3 regions of the Streptomyces sp. cg35 genome follow, and region 2 is predicted to be linked to each of the others. Evidence: riboswitches for the same ligand, from Rfam matches in the RefSeq annotation. Region 2 holds a riboswitch; each other region holds the start of a gene.

Evidence for each region. Region 2 has a riboswitch for cobalamin ahead of ACQUQD_RS03540 (ABC transporter substrate-binding protein). Riboswitches for the same ligand answer to the same signal wherever they lie in the genome.
Region 1: linked by a shared signal. The riboswitch ahead of ACQUQD_RS04280 (hypothetical protein) and the one ahead of ACQUQD_RS03540 (ABC transporter substrate-binding protein) in region 2 are both predicted to bind cobalamin.
Region 3: linked by a shared signal. The riboswitch ahead of ACQUQD_RS14080 (ribonucleoside-diphosphate reductase subunit alpha) and the one ahead of ACQUQD_RS03540 (ABC transporter substrate-binding protein) in region 2 are both predicted to bind cobalamin.

The regions. Positions count from the first base shown of each region.
Region 1 covers NZ_CP191268.1:866,839-871,773, forward strand. The annotation lists gene ACQUQD_RS04265 (hypothetical protein) at 1-78, opposite strand, end outside; gene ACQUQD_RS04270 (alpha/beta fold hydrolase) at 137-733, shown strand; gene ACQUQD_RS04275 ((2Fe-2S)-binding protein) at 798-1,490, opposite strand; gene ACQUQD_RS04280 (hypothetical protein) at 1,540-1,926, opposite strand; cobalamin riboswitch at 1,968-2,132, opposite strand; gene ACQUQD_RS04285 (TetR/AcrR family transcriptional regulator) at 2,341-2,925, shown strand; gene ACQUQD_RS04290 (YczE/YyaS/YitT family protein) at 2,918-3,526, shown strand; gene ACQUQD_RS04295 (hypothetical protein) at 3,627-4,595, opposite strand; gene ACQUQD_RS04300 (flavodoxin domain-containing protein) at 4,694-4,935, opposite strand, start outside.
Region 2 covers NZ_CP191268.1:721,587-726,521, reverse strand. The annotation lists gene ACQUQD_RS03550 (ABC transporter ATP-binding protein) at 1-594, opposite strand, end outside; gene ACQUQD_RS03545 (FecCD family ABC transporter permease) at 591-1,607, opposite strand; gene ACQUQD_RS03540 (ABC transporter substrate-binding protein) at 1,604-2,659, opposite strand; cobalamin riboswitch at 2,698-2,898, opposite strand; gene ACQUQD_RS03535 (nucleotidyltransferase domain-containing protein) at 3,026-3,517, shown strand; gene ACQUQD_RS03530 (hypothetical protein) at 3,554-4,935, opposite strand, start outside.
Region 3 covers NZ_CP191268.1:3,085,173-3,090,107, reverse strand. The annotation lists gene ACQUQD_RS14085 (ribonucleotide-diphosphate reductase subunit beta) at 1-422, opposite strand, end outside; gene ACQUQD_RS14080 (ribonucleoside-diphosphate reductase subunit alpha) at 422-2,788, opposite strand; cobalamin riboswitch at 2,910-3,040, opposite strand; gene ACQUQD_RS14075 (hypothetical protein) at 3,126-3,965, shown strand; gene ACQUQD_RS14070 (nucleoside hydrolase) at 3,987-4,935, opposite strand, start outside.

The DNA of each region.
Region 1 (4,935 bases), 150 kb from region 2:
TTCCCGGGAGACGGTGTCCAGGGCCGATGTCACCTCGTCGCACACCAGCAGTGCCGGATACGCCGTCAGTGCCCGCACCAGCGCACAACGTTGCAGTTGTCCGCCATGTCGGTGATCTCGCCGAGCTTCTCGACGCGTGGGACGCGCCGGCGGCCGTGCTGATCGGCCGCTCGGCGCCGACCTCGCCTCGCGGTTCTGCCTGGCGCATCCGGAGCGAGTGGCCGCGATGCTGCTGCTGTGCGGGCCGTTCGTCGGTGAGTGGCGCACCGCGGACCGAGCGGAACGGGGCCGCCGCATGACCGCACCGCAACAGGCACGGCTCCACGAGCTCCAGCAATTGCCGCACCGCACGGAGCAGCAGGAGGTCGAGTTGCTCACGCTGTCCTGGTTCACCGACCACGCCGATCCCGAACGCGGCCGGCATTGGGCCGCGCAGGGCGCGCGGAGTCGGCGCCCCGTCAACTGGACCATGAACCGTGAACTCGGCGCGGAGGGGCGGAAGGAACCGCTCGTCCGACGCCTCGGCGAGCTTCGCGCACGTCTGCCCGCGCAGGTGGAGATCCTCGGCGGCGGAGACGATCCCCGCCCGCTGTCGGCACTCGCGTCGCTGGCGGTCCGGCTCGGTGTCCCGCTGACACGGATCGACGGCGCGGGGCACGAGCCCTGGCTGGAACGGCCCGATGAGGTACGCGGGCATCTCCGGAGATTCGTGCGGGGCGCGGTCGGACTGTAGGCCTCGACGGGCGCCGCTCCCCGCCCTGCTCCGCTGACAGGAGAACGCTGAGAGGAGAACCCGGTCAGTCCGCCAGGCAGCAGTCCCCGCACTTCCCGCCGCCCGGGATGCGGTAGTACAGGCAGCAACTGCGGCGGCGGAACGTCAGACCCGGGCCGGTGATCCGGCCGGTGCCACGAAGCCGTCCCGTCTCCAGCAACTCCCTTGTGAGGCACACGAGTTCTGTACGCAGGTCCGGCCGAGCCCTGAGCAGCACCGCCGCCGACCCGACGAGCGCGGACGCGACGTTCCCCGCCAGCAGCCCCGGGGCGATGGTGACGGTGAGTCTGCTCTCCAGTTCCTCCAGTGGGCCGTTGACCTCGGCGTACACGGCCTCCGCAAGGGACGGCAAGCACCCGGCGGGCCGTCCCGTCGGAGCCGCCAGGCGGAGCGCCGGGCCGCCTTCGGCCCATTCCACCGTGCTCGTGTCGGGCAGGATCCGGTGCAGGAGCGTGCAGGCCAGCACCGGTGACCAAAGACGGGCGGCGAGCCCCAGGTGCGCGAGGGAGACGCCTACGCGGGCTTCGTCCGTGGCGCAGCGGTCGTTGACCGCCCGCGCGAGAACGGCGAATTCCGACGAGGCGAGCCGCCCGCTCCCGGATGCCCGTTCCGCGGGCCTCTCCGCCGTCTCCAGGACGAAGAATCCGTCGAGTCTCGCGACCTCGTCAAGCGCCTCGATCACGCTCCCGCGCGAGAGCTCGCTCGGCTCCTCACTCACGACAAGTCCCTTCAGCGCTGTGGTGGTTCGGACATCCGGAGCCGAGGGCTCACGAGGTCCTGAGGCGGCGCGGCGGCTTGAAGAGGTACAGATCGAGAATCTCCGGAAGGGGTGCGACGCCCGGCCCGCCGGCGGTGATCCAGTCGGCTATGTCCTCGGTGGCGTCACGGTCGTTGACGAGGCCGAGCCACACCGGGCGGGCACCCGCCGCCCGCCCGGCCTCCGAGGGCTGTACGACGATGACGTTGGCCTGGTCGCAGACATCCAGGCACTCGGAGACGCGGACCGGCGCGACCGCCCGCAACCGCGCGGTCTGCGCCGCGTGATCACCGCTCACCTTGGCGCTGCCGCAGCAGCAGTCGCGGCACACCACCACCCTGCACGGAACCTCGCGGCCCCGTGCTGCCCCCTTCTCGTCGGCCGGCCTCTTGGGCATGCCGCACTCCTCCCTCACCGGGGAAGTCCGCCCCGGGGTCCGTCGAGGAGGCGACAGCGTGAGTCTCCTGGCTCTCGGGTCGAAGCTCGTCCCGGCCTTCCCACCCGTTCTGGGCAGTGGCTCGTCGGGATCCGCTCGCCGATCACAGTGGCGGTACCGCACCGGATTCACACCGGATTCCTCGAACCGCCGTCGCCTATGTCGTCGGCAATCATGCCATCCGGCCCGCCGCCGGATCGCCTGCGGCCTCACCAGTACGGCCATGTCCCGCTCCCCTACCCGCCGGCGCCCGGACGCTCACCTCGCGCACGTGTGGATCATGCCGGAAACCTCCGCCACACGGCCCGCTCCACATAAGTCCCGGAACGGAAGCCGGAGTAGCCTCCTAATTAAACTAACTGGTAAGTTTAATTTATGAAGCGGAACACTACCTCCCGAGCCCGTCTTCTCGCCGCGGCCGAGGGCGTCTTCTATGAGCGGGGGATCGTCTCGACCAACGTCGACGCCGTCGCCCAGGAAGCGGGAGTGACGAAGCCGACCCTGTACGCCCACTTCCCGTCGAAATCGGCGCTGGCGGCGGAAGCGCTCAGAAGTCGGCATGCGCGGCGGGCCGCCGATCTGGAGACGTACCTCTCCACCGAGGCGTCAGGGGAACCGCGTCTGCTCGCCGTGTTCACGTGGCTGGCCGACTGGTACGAGGGCCACGGGAAGAGAGGGTGTGCCTTCGTCAACGCCGCCGCCGAGCTGTCACCGTCGGACGAGCTGGTCTCGGTCGCGGCGCGAGAGGAGAAGCAGTGGCTGCTGAACACGCTCGGGCGGCTGTGCGAGGAGGCCGGTGCCGGGTCCCCTGAGGTGCTCGCCTCCCAACTCCTGCTCCTCATCGACGGCGTGGCCGGACGCGTGGTCGTCCGCGGCCCCGGGGCCGCGGCCGGCGCGGTCGACGACGCGGCGCGGGCGGCCGCGGTGCTCGTCGCGGCGGCCACGGGCGCTCATGCGTAGCCTGTCCGACCGCCCGGTCCAGCGGGCCACACGGATCGTGGCGGGGCTGGCCCTGTTCGGCTTCTCCCTGGCACTGCTCCTCAAAGCGGGCCTCGGCGCCGACCCGTGGACCGTCTTCACGCAGGGCATCGCTCTGGCCACCGGCCTCTCGCTCGGCGAGGTGGTCGTCGTCGTCTCGCTGGTCCTGCTGGTGCTGTGGCTCCCGCTGCGCCAGCGTCCCGGCTTGGGCACGGTCGCCAACGCGTTGCTCGTCGGGCCGTTCCTCGACCTGGGCATCGCGTGGCTCCCCGCCGCGCACCACCTGGTCGAACGGGCGGTCTTTCTCGTGGTGGCGGTGTGCGGCGTGGCCGTCGCGACCGGTCTCTACGTGGGGGCGGGCTGGGGCCCGGGTCCCCGTGACGGGCTGATGACCGGGCTGGCCGAGCGCGGCGTTCCCGTCGTGGCGGCGCGTGCGGCGATCGAGGTGTCGGTGCTGGCCGCGGGATGGCTGCTGGGCGGCGGTGTCGGCATCGCCACGGTGGTGTTCGCCCTCGCGATAGGCCCCCTCGTCGGCTATGCGCTGCCGAAGCTGACGCTGGGCCGACCGGACCGGGGCCGGTGAGACGGCCCGGTCGGGTACGTACGCCGAACCCGACTGTCCCGCGCCGGGGTTCCCTTCACCGCCCTGATTTCCGTTGCCGCGGCCGGAACGACAGGGAAAGTCAGCGGCGCTGTGCTCCTCGGTGGTCCGCCGCGTCCTCGTAGACCAGCCTGTGCGTGTCCGAGCTGATCGATCTGGACGGCTTCCCTTCGGGCAGCGCGGGGGCCACCGCCCGGAACACCGCGCGCACCCGTTCCTCGTCGTACTCCCAGAGGTTCGCGGTCGCCCGCAGGGACGCCCCTCCCCCGGGCAGCAGCTCGGCCTCGTGGAAGGCGCCGCTGTCGCGGAGGGCCTCGATGCCGCCGAGGCGCGCTGCCGCGCCCGGGGAGCAGACGGTCCACCACGCGTAGCCCCGCAGGGCCGTGTCCAGTTCGGGGAACGTGTCCTCCAGCAGCAGGCCGATCTCACGCTCCAGCGCGGTCCTGCCCGTCACGGATTCCGCGTCGTCCGCGATGCTTCCGTAGAGGATGTCCGTGTGCCGGTGCAGTTGCGTACGGAAGAAGGCGATCCAGCGGTGCTGGGTCTCGTCGCGGGTGCCCGGGTCGGTGAATTCCTCCGTTGAGCGGGACGCGACGAGTGAGACGACCTCGGGGGTGTCGCGGTCCCGGTCCACGTCGACATACAGCGACGGCTGGTCGGGGTGGCCGTCGGGGCCGACGGTGCTGAGGGCGACCGTCGCCTGACCGGGCATGTCCTCCAGATCCCGCAGAAAGGCGCGCCAGTTCTTCGGGGACCAGTGGACCTCGTACGGTCTCTTGCGCCGACGGGTCGGCTCGAGAAGCACCAGGGTCGCCCACAGCTCTCCGGGGGCGGCTTCGCCGCGGCTGAGTGCGACGGCGCGGCCGGAGAAGTCCGCGTCGGGTGCGAAGGTCGCCCCCAGCGGCCCCGCGAGTGCCTCGATCGCGGCGGTGAACCAGCGTTCGGCCAGCTCGCGGTAAGCGGCACCGGTCGCGGGGCAGGGCAGATCGATCTCCGCCCGCAGCGTGGAGTTGAGTGTGATCTCGCCGTGCTTCGTGTCCCGACCGGCCATGCCCGCCCCCTCCGACCCGCACCTCACCCGGGCGCGGGAGGGCAGCCTAAGCCACCCCGCCCAGCGGCTTCCGTGCCGTACGGGCATCCCGCCGCGCGTCACGTCCTCTCGGAGACGGCGGACCGGGCGTCGCGGGCGATGCCCTCGGCCCAGGCGGTGACCTGCTCGAAGCTCCGGTAGTCCCCACCCCTGCCGGACCTGACGATCATCCGTGCCGTGAAACCGCGGGCGTGCTCGTCGAGCCGGCCCCCGAACGTGACGTGGCCCCGCGCGTCGATCCGGTCCGCGACGCGGCGCACACCCCGCACCGGCGCGATCTCCCGGTCCGGGGCGGAGGCGT
Region 2 (4,935 bases):
GTTCAGGTCGTGCAGGGCGACGACGCTGGTCAGCTCCAGGCCCGTGATCAGGTCCATCAGCTCCAGCTGGTGCTGGATGTCGAGATGGTTCGTCGGCTCGTCGAGCAGCAGCTCACGCGGTTCCTGCGCGAGAGCGCGGGCGATCTGCACCCGCTGGCGCTCACCGCCCGACAGCGTGTGCCACAGGCGGTGCGCCTGCTCGGCGAGGCCGCTGCGGTCGAGGGCCGCACGGACCGCCGCCTCGTCCGCGGCCGAGACGGGCGCCCAGGCCCTGCGATGCGGGACCCGGCCCAGCCGGACGACATCGCCGACCGTCAACTCGACCTGGGTGTCAGCCTGTTGATGGACCAGGGCGATCCGCCGGGCCGCCTCCTTGCGGGGCAGCGCGGAGAGCGGGGCGCCGTCGAGGGTGACGACTCCGGCCGCCGGAGCGAGGACCCCGGCGAGCAGCCGCAGCAGCGTCGACTTGCCCGAGCCGTTCGGGCCGAGCACCCCGGTGACGGAGCCCGTCCGGGGCGTCAGGCTGACCCCGTCCAGGATCAGGGCGCCGCCGGGCGACCAGGACACGCGGTCCGCGCGCAGGCCCGCGCTCACCGGGTGCTCCGGCCGCGGTACAGCACGGCCACGAACGCGGGCACGCCGATCAGCGACGTCACCACGCCCACCGGAACCTCCTGCGGTTCGAGGACCGTACGGGCCAGCGTGTCGACCCACACCAGGAACACGGCACCGGCCACCGCCGTGACCGGCAGCAGCCGGGTGTGCCCCGGCCCCACCAGGGCGCGCGCCGCGTGCGGCAGGACGAGCCCGACGAAGCCGATCGCCCCCGCCGCGCTGACCAGGGCCGCCGTCAGCAGGGCCGTCACGCACAGCAGGACGAGCCGGGTGCGGGCCACGTGCACGCCGAGCGCGGCCGCCGCCTCCGGGCCGAAGGCGAACGCGTCCAGGGTCCGGCCGTACCCGAGGCACACCGCCAGCGTCACCACGAGCACCGCCAGACACAGCCACACCTCCGTCCAGCCGACCCCGCCGAGCGAGCCGAGCAGCCAGAACAGGACGCCGCGCGTCGTCTCCGCGTCGGCCGCCGTGAGCACCACGAACGAGGTCAGCGCCGAGAACAGCTGCATCGCGGCGACCCCGCACAGCACCACCCGGTCCGTCGTCCCGCCCAGGGTGTGACTGAGCAGCAGCACCAGCGCGAACGAGCACAGCGCCCCGAGGAACGCGCCGCCGGACACCGAGAGCGCGCCGCCGCCGAGGCCCAGCACCACGACGAGGACCGCCCCGGTCGACGCGCCCGACGAGACACCGAGCACGAACGGGTCGGCGAGCGGATTGCGCAGCAGCGCCTGGAGCGTGGTGCCGCACACCGCGAGCCCGGCCCCGCACACCGCGGCGAGCAGCGTGCGCGGCAGCCGCAGGTTCCACACGATGCCGTCCCGGATCGGGGACAGCTCGGAGGTGCCCCAGCCGATCCGGGCGCCGACCGCCGACCACACGTCGCCGACGCCGATGTGCGCGGGTCCGATGGTGATGGCCACGGCGACGGACGCGCACAGCACGGCGAGTGCCGCGGCCCCGTACAGGGCGGGCCGGACCGTGCTCACTTGCCGAGGCCGAAGCCGCGCAGCGCGGCGGCCACCTTCTCCACACCGTCGACGGTACGGATCGTCGGATTCAGGTCCTGCCCCTTCAGCAGCACGTACCGCTTCTCGCGGACGGCGGTCATCTCCTTGGTCACCGGGTCGGACTCCAGGAACCGGATCTTCTGCGCGGCGGACTCCGCGGACTGCGAACGGCGGGTCAGATCGCCGATGACGAGGACGTCGGGGTCGCGGTCCGCGACGGTCTCCCAGTTGATCTGCGGCCACTCCTCGTGCGTGTCGTCGAAGACGTTGCGCACACCGAGCTCCTCGGTGACGATGCCGGGCGCGCCGCAACAGCCGGCCATGTAGGGCGAGTCGGAGTTCGCGAACCAGTACAGGACGCTCACACCCTTGGCGTCCACGCCCGAAGCCGCCTTCTTCACACGGGACTTGAGCTGCGCGACGAGCTTGTCGCCGCGCTCCTCCACGTCGAAGATCCGGGCCAGGTCGCGTATCTCGCCGTAGACGGTGTCCATGGTCAGGGCACGGGTGCGTACGCCGTCGCCGTCACCGCTGTTGTCCTTGCCGGCGCAGTCCGTGGGTGACAGGTAGGTGGGCACGCCGAGCTTCTCGAACTGCTCGCGGGGCGCCACGCCGCCCTTGCCGAGGGTGTACGTGAACGAGGCTGCGGCGAAGTCCGGTTCGGTGTCCAGGACCTTCTCGAAGGACGGGTAGCGGTCGGCGAGCCGCGGGACCTTCGCGTTCGCCTTCTCCAGGCCCTTCAGGACGGGATCGGTCCACGTCGCGGTCCCCACCATCCGGTCGGCGAGACCGAGCGAGAGCATGATCTCCGCCGAACCCTGGTCCAGGGCGACGGCGCGGCGCGGGGCGTGCGCGACCCGGACCTTCGTACCGCAGTTGTCGAGGGTGACGCCCCCGCCGGCCCGGTCCGCGGTGTCGGCGGAGCCTGCCCCGCCGCAGGCCGTGAGCAACAAGGCGCCCGCCAACAGCGGTGCGAGACGGCGGACTTGACGTGCGAACGGCACGGAACTTCCTCTGCGTCCAGGGCCCATACGCGGAGCCGGTCTGTGGTCCACCCCCGGCCGGTCCTCGACCCCGGGGGCCGCCAGCAGGTCTTCGGACTCGGGATCGTCCGGCCGGAGCGCCTTCCCGGACCGGTGGACCGGCCCAGTGGCAGTGGCTCCGCCCGTCACCCTCACCGCTGCGCGTCAGTTCCGGACTTCCACCGGATTCCCTGACCCGTGCACGTACGAGAACGCACAAAGGTACGACTGGCCATCGGAAGGTATCACGGGCCTGACCAGGCACTCCCGGGCGGGCCGGGCCTCCCGGTACGTCCCGGAGGCCATGGCATGGTGCTGCTCCGGGAACATCTGGGTCGCCGCCCACGCCGTCCGGCCCCTACCCTGCGTCGGATGATGACAGCTGACGACGTGCGGGCCGTGCTCGCCCTGCTGCGCCGGGCCGGGGCGGACGTGTGGGTCGGGGGCGGCTGGGGCATCGACGCCCTGGTCGGCGAGCAGACCCGGGAGCACCGTGATCTGGACCTGATGCACCGGCAGGAACAGGAGCCGGTCGTGCTCGCCGCCCTGGCCGACGCGGCATTCACCGAGTCCCTGGACCAGCGCCCCGTCCGGTTCGTCGTCACGGATCCGGACGGACGCGTACTCGATCTGCATCCCCTGGTCTTCGCCGACGACGGTTCCGCCCGGCAGGCCTCCTTCGCCGCGGAGCGGCCGTTCGTCTATCCGGCGGAGTGCTTCGTCACCGGCACGGTCGCGGGGGAGCGGGTGCCGTGCCTCTCCGCCGCCCAGCAGGTGTCCTTCCACCAGGGCTACGAGCCCACGGACCGCGACCGGCACGACATGGCCCTGCTCCGCACGGTCTTCGGGATCGCCACGCACTTCTGACCGTCAGTCACGGCGTGAGCATCGAGCGACTGCTCCTCAGCGCTCGGCGTTCAACGCGGCGACCGCGCCCGCCGGGTCGCCGATCGTGGCGTAGTCCACGGCGACGAACGTGACCGGTCTGCCGCGCTCCCGCTCGCACCGGTGGACCCGGTCCAGGACGAAGCGGCGGGTGTTCACCGTGCCCGCGTCGAGCCGGCTGCCGCCGTCGATGGTGATGAAGTGGTTCAGCAGGAACAGCCGCTTGTCGTCGCCGCCGCGGTGCGGCGCGCAGCTCATCTCGTCCGGCGCGCGGAACGCGAACGGGGTCTCCATGCCGTACCGGTAGAAATTGCGGTACCAGGGCGCCGGGCCGTCCGCCCGCTCGGCGAAGACGACCAGGCGGCGACCGCTGTCGATCATGTCGCCGAGCGTCGGCCAGGGCTTCGCCGGGTCGGGGTCGGGCGTGTGCACGAGAGTGTCCAACCCGGCCTCGTGCACGGCCTGTCGGGTGTCCCGGCCGGTGATCGCGTCCTGCACGATGAGGGTGATCACCTCGGTCGGGTGCGCGCGCATCCAGTCACCGATCTCGCGCAGCGTCGGCACCAGGGCGAGCGCCCCCGCCCGGCACACGGAATGGCACAGCCACAGCCCCTCGCGCGGAGGGTTGAACGTGTTGATCGCCTGGGTGATGAGCGCCTGCTGCGCGGCCGTGAAGTCGGAGTCGCGCAGGCGCCCGGCGATCTCGTCGGGCTGCTCCCACCGGTAGGTGTCGATCTGCAGGGCGCGGACGCCGTCGTTCAACTGGGCGGTGATCCCCGGGTCCTGGAGAGGGCCGATGAAGCGGTCGACGGTCGTCGACATGGCGTTGTGCGAGGTGAGGTGTGCGACCTCGTCGTAGCGGCGGTCGCACAGCGCGGAGCTGCCCTGGCACGGACGCGGTGCGGCCGGCCGGGCGACGAGCGGCACCACGGTCATCCCGGCCAGCGCCACAGCGGCGCCGCCGAGCCCGAGCGTGACGAGGCGCCGGGAGTCCAGGGCCCGCACCCGCCGTACCCGGTCCACCAGGACCAGCAGCGCTCCGGCGGCCACGGGGACGAGCGCGGCCCACAGGGCGGTGCGGGCGATGTGGTCGAGGGCGCCGTGCTGCACGTCGTCGACGAGCCGGATCAGACTCGGCGGCCACGACGCGGGCGGGTCGACGACGCGGCCGTCGGTGACCAGCCGGGTCACACCGACGGCGGCCGCCGTCAGCAGCCCGCCGGCGAGGAGCGACCACCCGAAGGGCCGCAGCCGGGAGCCCGGCCGGGGAGGGCCGATGAACCAGAGCGCGGCCAGGGAGAGCACGAGCAGCACCGCGGCGACGATCTCCACGAGCCCGAGTCCCGCGGCGGTGTAGGGGCGGATGTCGTGGAGGACCTGGAGGTCGTTGCCGGAGGCGG
Region 3 (4,935 bases), 2.4 Mb from region 2:
CGGATGGACGGGATGTTCTCCACCGCCGCGAACGCCGCCGCCCGGTCGTCCGGATCGGGCAGATAGGTGTCGAGCAGCGTCAGATAGAACTGGACGTGCACGGCCTCCTCGAACAGCTGACGGCTCAGGTACAGCCGCGCCTCGGGGGAGTTGATGTGCTTGTAGAGCGTCAGGACCAGGTTGTTCGCCACGATCGAGTCGCCCGTCGCGAAGAACGCGACCAGCCGGCCGATCATGTGCTGCTCACCCGGGCTGAGCTTCGCGAGGTCGGCGACGTCCGAGTGGAGGTCGACCTCCTCGACGGTCCAGGTGTTCTTGATGGCGTCCCGGTAGCGCTCGTAGAAGTCCGGGTAGCGCATGGGACGCAGGGTCAGTTCGAAGCCCGGGTCGAGCAGGTTCTTCTCGGCAGTGGTGTCGGACATTACTGGCAGGCCTCGCAGGACTCGGGGTTTTCCAGGGAGCAGGCGACCGCGTCCGCCTCGACGACGGGCGTGGCGGTCTGCGCGGGGACGCTGGAGCGGCCCGCCGCGCGGGCGATGCGCGTCGCGGGGCGCGAGCGCAGGTAGTACGTCGTCTTCAGGCCCGACTTCCAGGCGTACGCGTACATCGAGGAGAGCTTGCCGATGGTCGGGGTCTCCATGAACAGGTTCAGGGACTGGGCCTGGTCGAGGTACGGGGTGCGCGCCGCCGCCATGTCGATGAGGCCGCGCTGCGGGATCTCCCACGCCGTGCGGTACAGCGCCCGCACCTCCTCGGGCACCCACGTGAAGCCCTGCACCGAGCCGTTGGACTCGCGCAGCGCCTCGCGGGTCTGCGCGTCCCACACGCCGAGCCGCTTCAGCTCGTCCACCAGGTACGAGTTGACCTGGAGGAACTCGCCGGACAGCGTCTCGCGCTTGAACAGGTTGGAGACCTGCGGCTCGATGCACTCGTAGACACCCGCGATGGACGCGATGGTGGCCGTCGGGGCGATCGCGAGCAGCAGCGAGTTGCGCATGCCGACCGCGGCGATACGTTCCCGCAGCGCGGCCCAGCGCTCCGGCCAGGTGAACTCGACGCCGTAGTGGTCGGGGTGCAGGACACCGCGCGCGGTCCGGGTCTTCTGCCAGGCGGGCAGCGGCCCGTTGCGCTCGGCGAGGTCGGCGGACGCCTCGTACGCGGCGAGCATGATGCGCTCGGCGATCCGCGTGGACAGCGCCCTGGCCTCGGGCGAGTCGAAGGGCAGCTTCAGCTTGAAGAAGACGTCCTGCAGGCCCATCGCGCCCAGACCCACCGGACGCCAGCGGGAGTTGGAGCGGCCCGCCTGCTCGGTCGGGTAGAAGTTGATGTCGACGACCCGGTCGAGGAACGTGACGGCCGTGCGGACGGTCTCGTCGAGCCGCTCCCAGTCGATGTCCCCGGTCGCCGTGTCCACGAAGGAACCCAGGTTCACGGAGCCGAGGTTGCAGACGGCCGTCTCCCCGTCGTCCGTCACCTCCAGGATCTCGGTGCACAGGTTCGAGGAGTGGACCGTGTGGCCGGGCTCCGCGGTCTGGTTGGCGGTCCGGTTGGCGGCGTCCTTGAAGGTCAGCCAGCCGTTGCCGGTCTGCGCGAGCGTGCGCATCATGCGGCCGTACAGGTCCCGTGCGGGGATGGTCTTCTGGGCCTTCCCCTCGGCCTCGGCCTTCCGGTACGCGGCGTCGAACTCCGCGCCCCACAGGTCGACCAGCTCGGGCACGTCGGCCGGCGAGAACAGCGACCAGGTGCCGCCCTCGTTGACCCGGCGCATGAACTCGTCGGGGATCCAGTGCGCGAGGTTCAGGTTGTGGGTGCGGCGCGCGTCCTCACCGGTGTTGTCGCGCAGCTCCAGGAACTCCTCGATGTCGGAGTGCCACGTCTCCAGGTAGACGGCGGCGGCGCCCTTGCGGCGCCCGCCCTGGTTCACGGCGGCGACCGACGCGTCCAGCGTCTTCAGGAACGGCACGATGCCGTTGGAGTGCCCGTTCGTGCCGCGGATCAGCGAACCCCGGCTGCGGATGCGGGAGTACGAGAGGCCGATGCCGCCCGCGTGCTTCGACAGCCGGGCCACCTGGTGGTAGCGGTCGTAGATCGAGTCCAGCTCGTCCAGCGGGGAGTCCAGCAGGTAACAGCTCGACATCTGCGGGTGCCGGGTGCCGGAGTTGAAGAGGGTGGGGGAGGAGGGCAGGTAGTCGAGGCGGCTCATCAGGCCGTACAGCGCGGCGACCTCGTCGACGGCGCGGGCGCTGTCGTCCTCGGCGAGACCGGCGGCGACGCGGAGCATGAAGTGCTGCGGGGTCTCGACGACCTGGCGGGTGATCGGGTGGCGCAGCAGGTAGCGGCTGTGCAGGGTGCGCAGGCCGAAGTAGCCGAAGCGGTCGTCCCCGGCCGGGTCGATCAGCGCGTTCAGCCGGGCGGCGTGGATCCGCACGAACTCGGCGGTGCGGTCGGCGACGAGCCCCTCGCGGTGGCCGACCGCGACCGACTCGGTGAACGAGGTCACGCCCTGCGAGGCGGCCTCGGCGGCGATGGAGAGCGTCAGGAGCCGGGCGGCCAGCCGGGAGTAGACGGGGTCCTCGGAGATGAGCCCCGCCGCTGCCTCGGTGGCGAGTCCGCGCAGCTCGGCCTCGTCGGCGCGGGCACTGCGGCCGCGCAGCGCGGCGGCTGCGACCCGGCCGGGGTCGGCGTCGGGGAGGTCGGCGGTCAGCTCGGTCAGGGTGCGCAGCAGCGCGGTCCCCGGAGCGTCGTCCGGTGCGGCTGAGACCGGTTCGGCGGGCGGCGCGATGGTCACGTGGAGGCTCTCCCTCGCTCGGCTCGGGGCCTGCGGGGAGGGAGTGGCTCGGGCGCACGGAGGCGCCGTCGTCACCGGCCCATTCCGCGAGGCCCGGACGTCGTCGACGCCCGGGCCGGACGGCTCGGGCGTGCTGTCGACAGGTCATCGGACTCACGCGGACGCTTATGTGCGCTTACGTTCACCGTTGCGGGACAGTTCCGGATTTGCACCGGATTCCCCTGCGGCGACAGCGAGAGTGAGCATACATCTTGTGTCAGGCTTTCGCGGCAGGCCCACATCTTGTGTCGGATAGGGTGACGGCGATCTACGGGCGGGCGATCTTGGGGAGGGCTCGATGCGCGCGTGGCAGGGGACGGCCGTGGTGCCGCTGGTGACGGTGCTTCTGGCGGGGTGCGGCGGGGGAGCGGCGGACCGGGCCGCGGCCGGGCCGTCGTCGTCCGCCTCTTCGAAGACGTCCGCGAGTCCGAAGACGTCCGCGAGCCCGACGGCGCCGAGCCCCGAGGTGGTCCGGCCCACCGGCCCCGCGACCGCCCCGGGCCGGGACGCCGTCGCCGCGCCCCGGCAGGTCTTCACCGCCGAGCAGTTGAAGAAGGCGCTGCTGCCCGACGCCGCGTTCGGTACGGGGCTGGAGCGCGGGGAGACCCAGGCGGGCCCGTACGAGAGCACCCACGACCAGCGCAGCGGCCGCTGGTCGTACTGCCTGGACGCGGCCGGGGAGAAGGACCCGGCCTGGCTGGGCCCGGCGGCGTACCGGGGCGCCATGGCGCTGGCCCGCACCCAGTGGGTGGACCGTGCGACCCGGCCGCCGGAGGGGCACCTCGTGGCGACGCAGATGATCGTGTCGCTGCCCGTCGCCGAGGCCCGCGACCATCAGCGCGTCGAGCAGGACATCCTGCGGCACTGCCGGGAGTTCGCCTCCGACATGGAGGCGGGCTCGGCGACCGAGCGGTACGGGACCGTGCCGCTCAAGGGCCTGGGCGACGAGGCGTTCCTGGAGGTCCAGGACGTGATGTACGAGGGCGGGACGACCACCCGGTACCGCGCCCATGTGCGGGTCGGCGGAGTGCTCGTGCTCCTCCTCGGCGAGGAGGGCGCGGGCCGCGACGAGACCGTCCGCTGGGCCGCCCACCTCGCGCGCGAGGTGGGCGGGACGCTGTACGGGGCCGGCGCGTGAGCACCGGCCCCGGCGCCGGTGCTACCCGGCCGCGGGCCGCTTCAGGAGCGTGTTCACGAAGTCCTCGGTGAAGTTGCGCGGGCCCGTGCCCAGGGCGACCCGGCCGCGGTGCTCGGTGCGGGCGGCCACCAGGGGCGACTCCGAGTAGTAAGCGCGCGGGTAGTCGGAGTCGTAGGGGACGAACACCGTCTTGCCGCGGGTGAGTTCGCTCGCGCACTCCACGACGACCGTGCCCTCGGCGGCGGTCACGAACGACTCGTCGGCGCACACCCCGACGGCCAGCGGGTCGTGCAGGGGGCTGCCCCCGGTCTCCTCGTACGCGCCGAGGTAGAAGCGCATCAGGCGCGCGGTCAGCTCCATGCCCTCGCCCGCCTCCTCCAGAGTCTTGAGCTCGTCGGGCCCGAACCGCCAGCCGTGCGTCGCGTCGAGCCCGACCATCGTGTACGGGATGCCCGACGACACGACCAGGTCCGCCGCGTCCGGGTCCGTCCACGCGTTGAACTCGGCGACCGGCGTGATGTTCCCGGGCACCTCGGCCGCCCCGCCCATGAAGACCAGCCGCTTCACGCGCCGGGCGAAGTCCGGGTCCTCGCTCAGGGCGAGCGCCACATTGGTGAGCGGGCCCGTCGCGCACACCGTCAGCTCCCCCTCGTACGCGCGCGAGAGCCTCAGCAGGGCCTGCGCGGAGGACTCGGGGTGCTCCGGCGCGGTCGAGTCCGGCAGCTGCTCCGTACCGAGTCCCGCGGAGCCGTGGAACTCGCCGGCGGCCGCGTACGGCAGGCGGGTCAGCGGGCGGCCGGCGCCCCGGTGCACCGTCACGTCGCCGTCGATGCCGAACACCCGGGCGAGGGCCCGGCCGTTGCGGAAGGTCTGCCCGGCGGGCACGTTGCCGCCGACGGTCGTGTAGGCCTTGAGGTCCCACAGCCCCGTGCCGAGCAGGTACTGCAGTGCGACGGCGTCGTCGATTCCG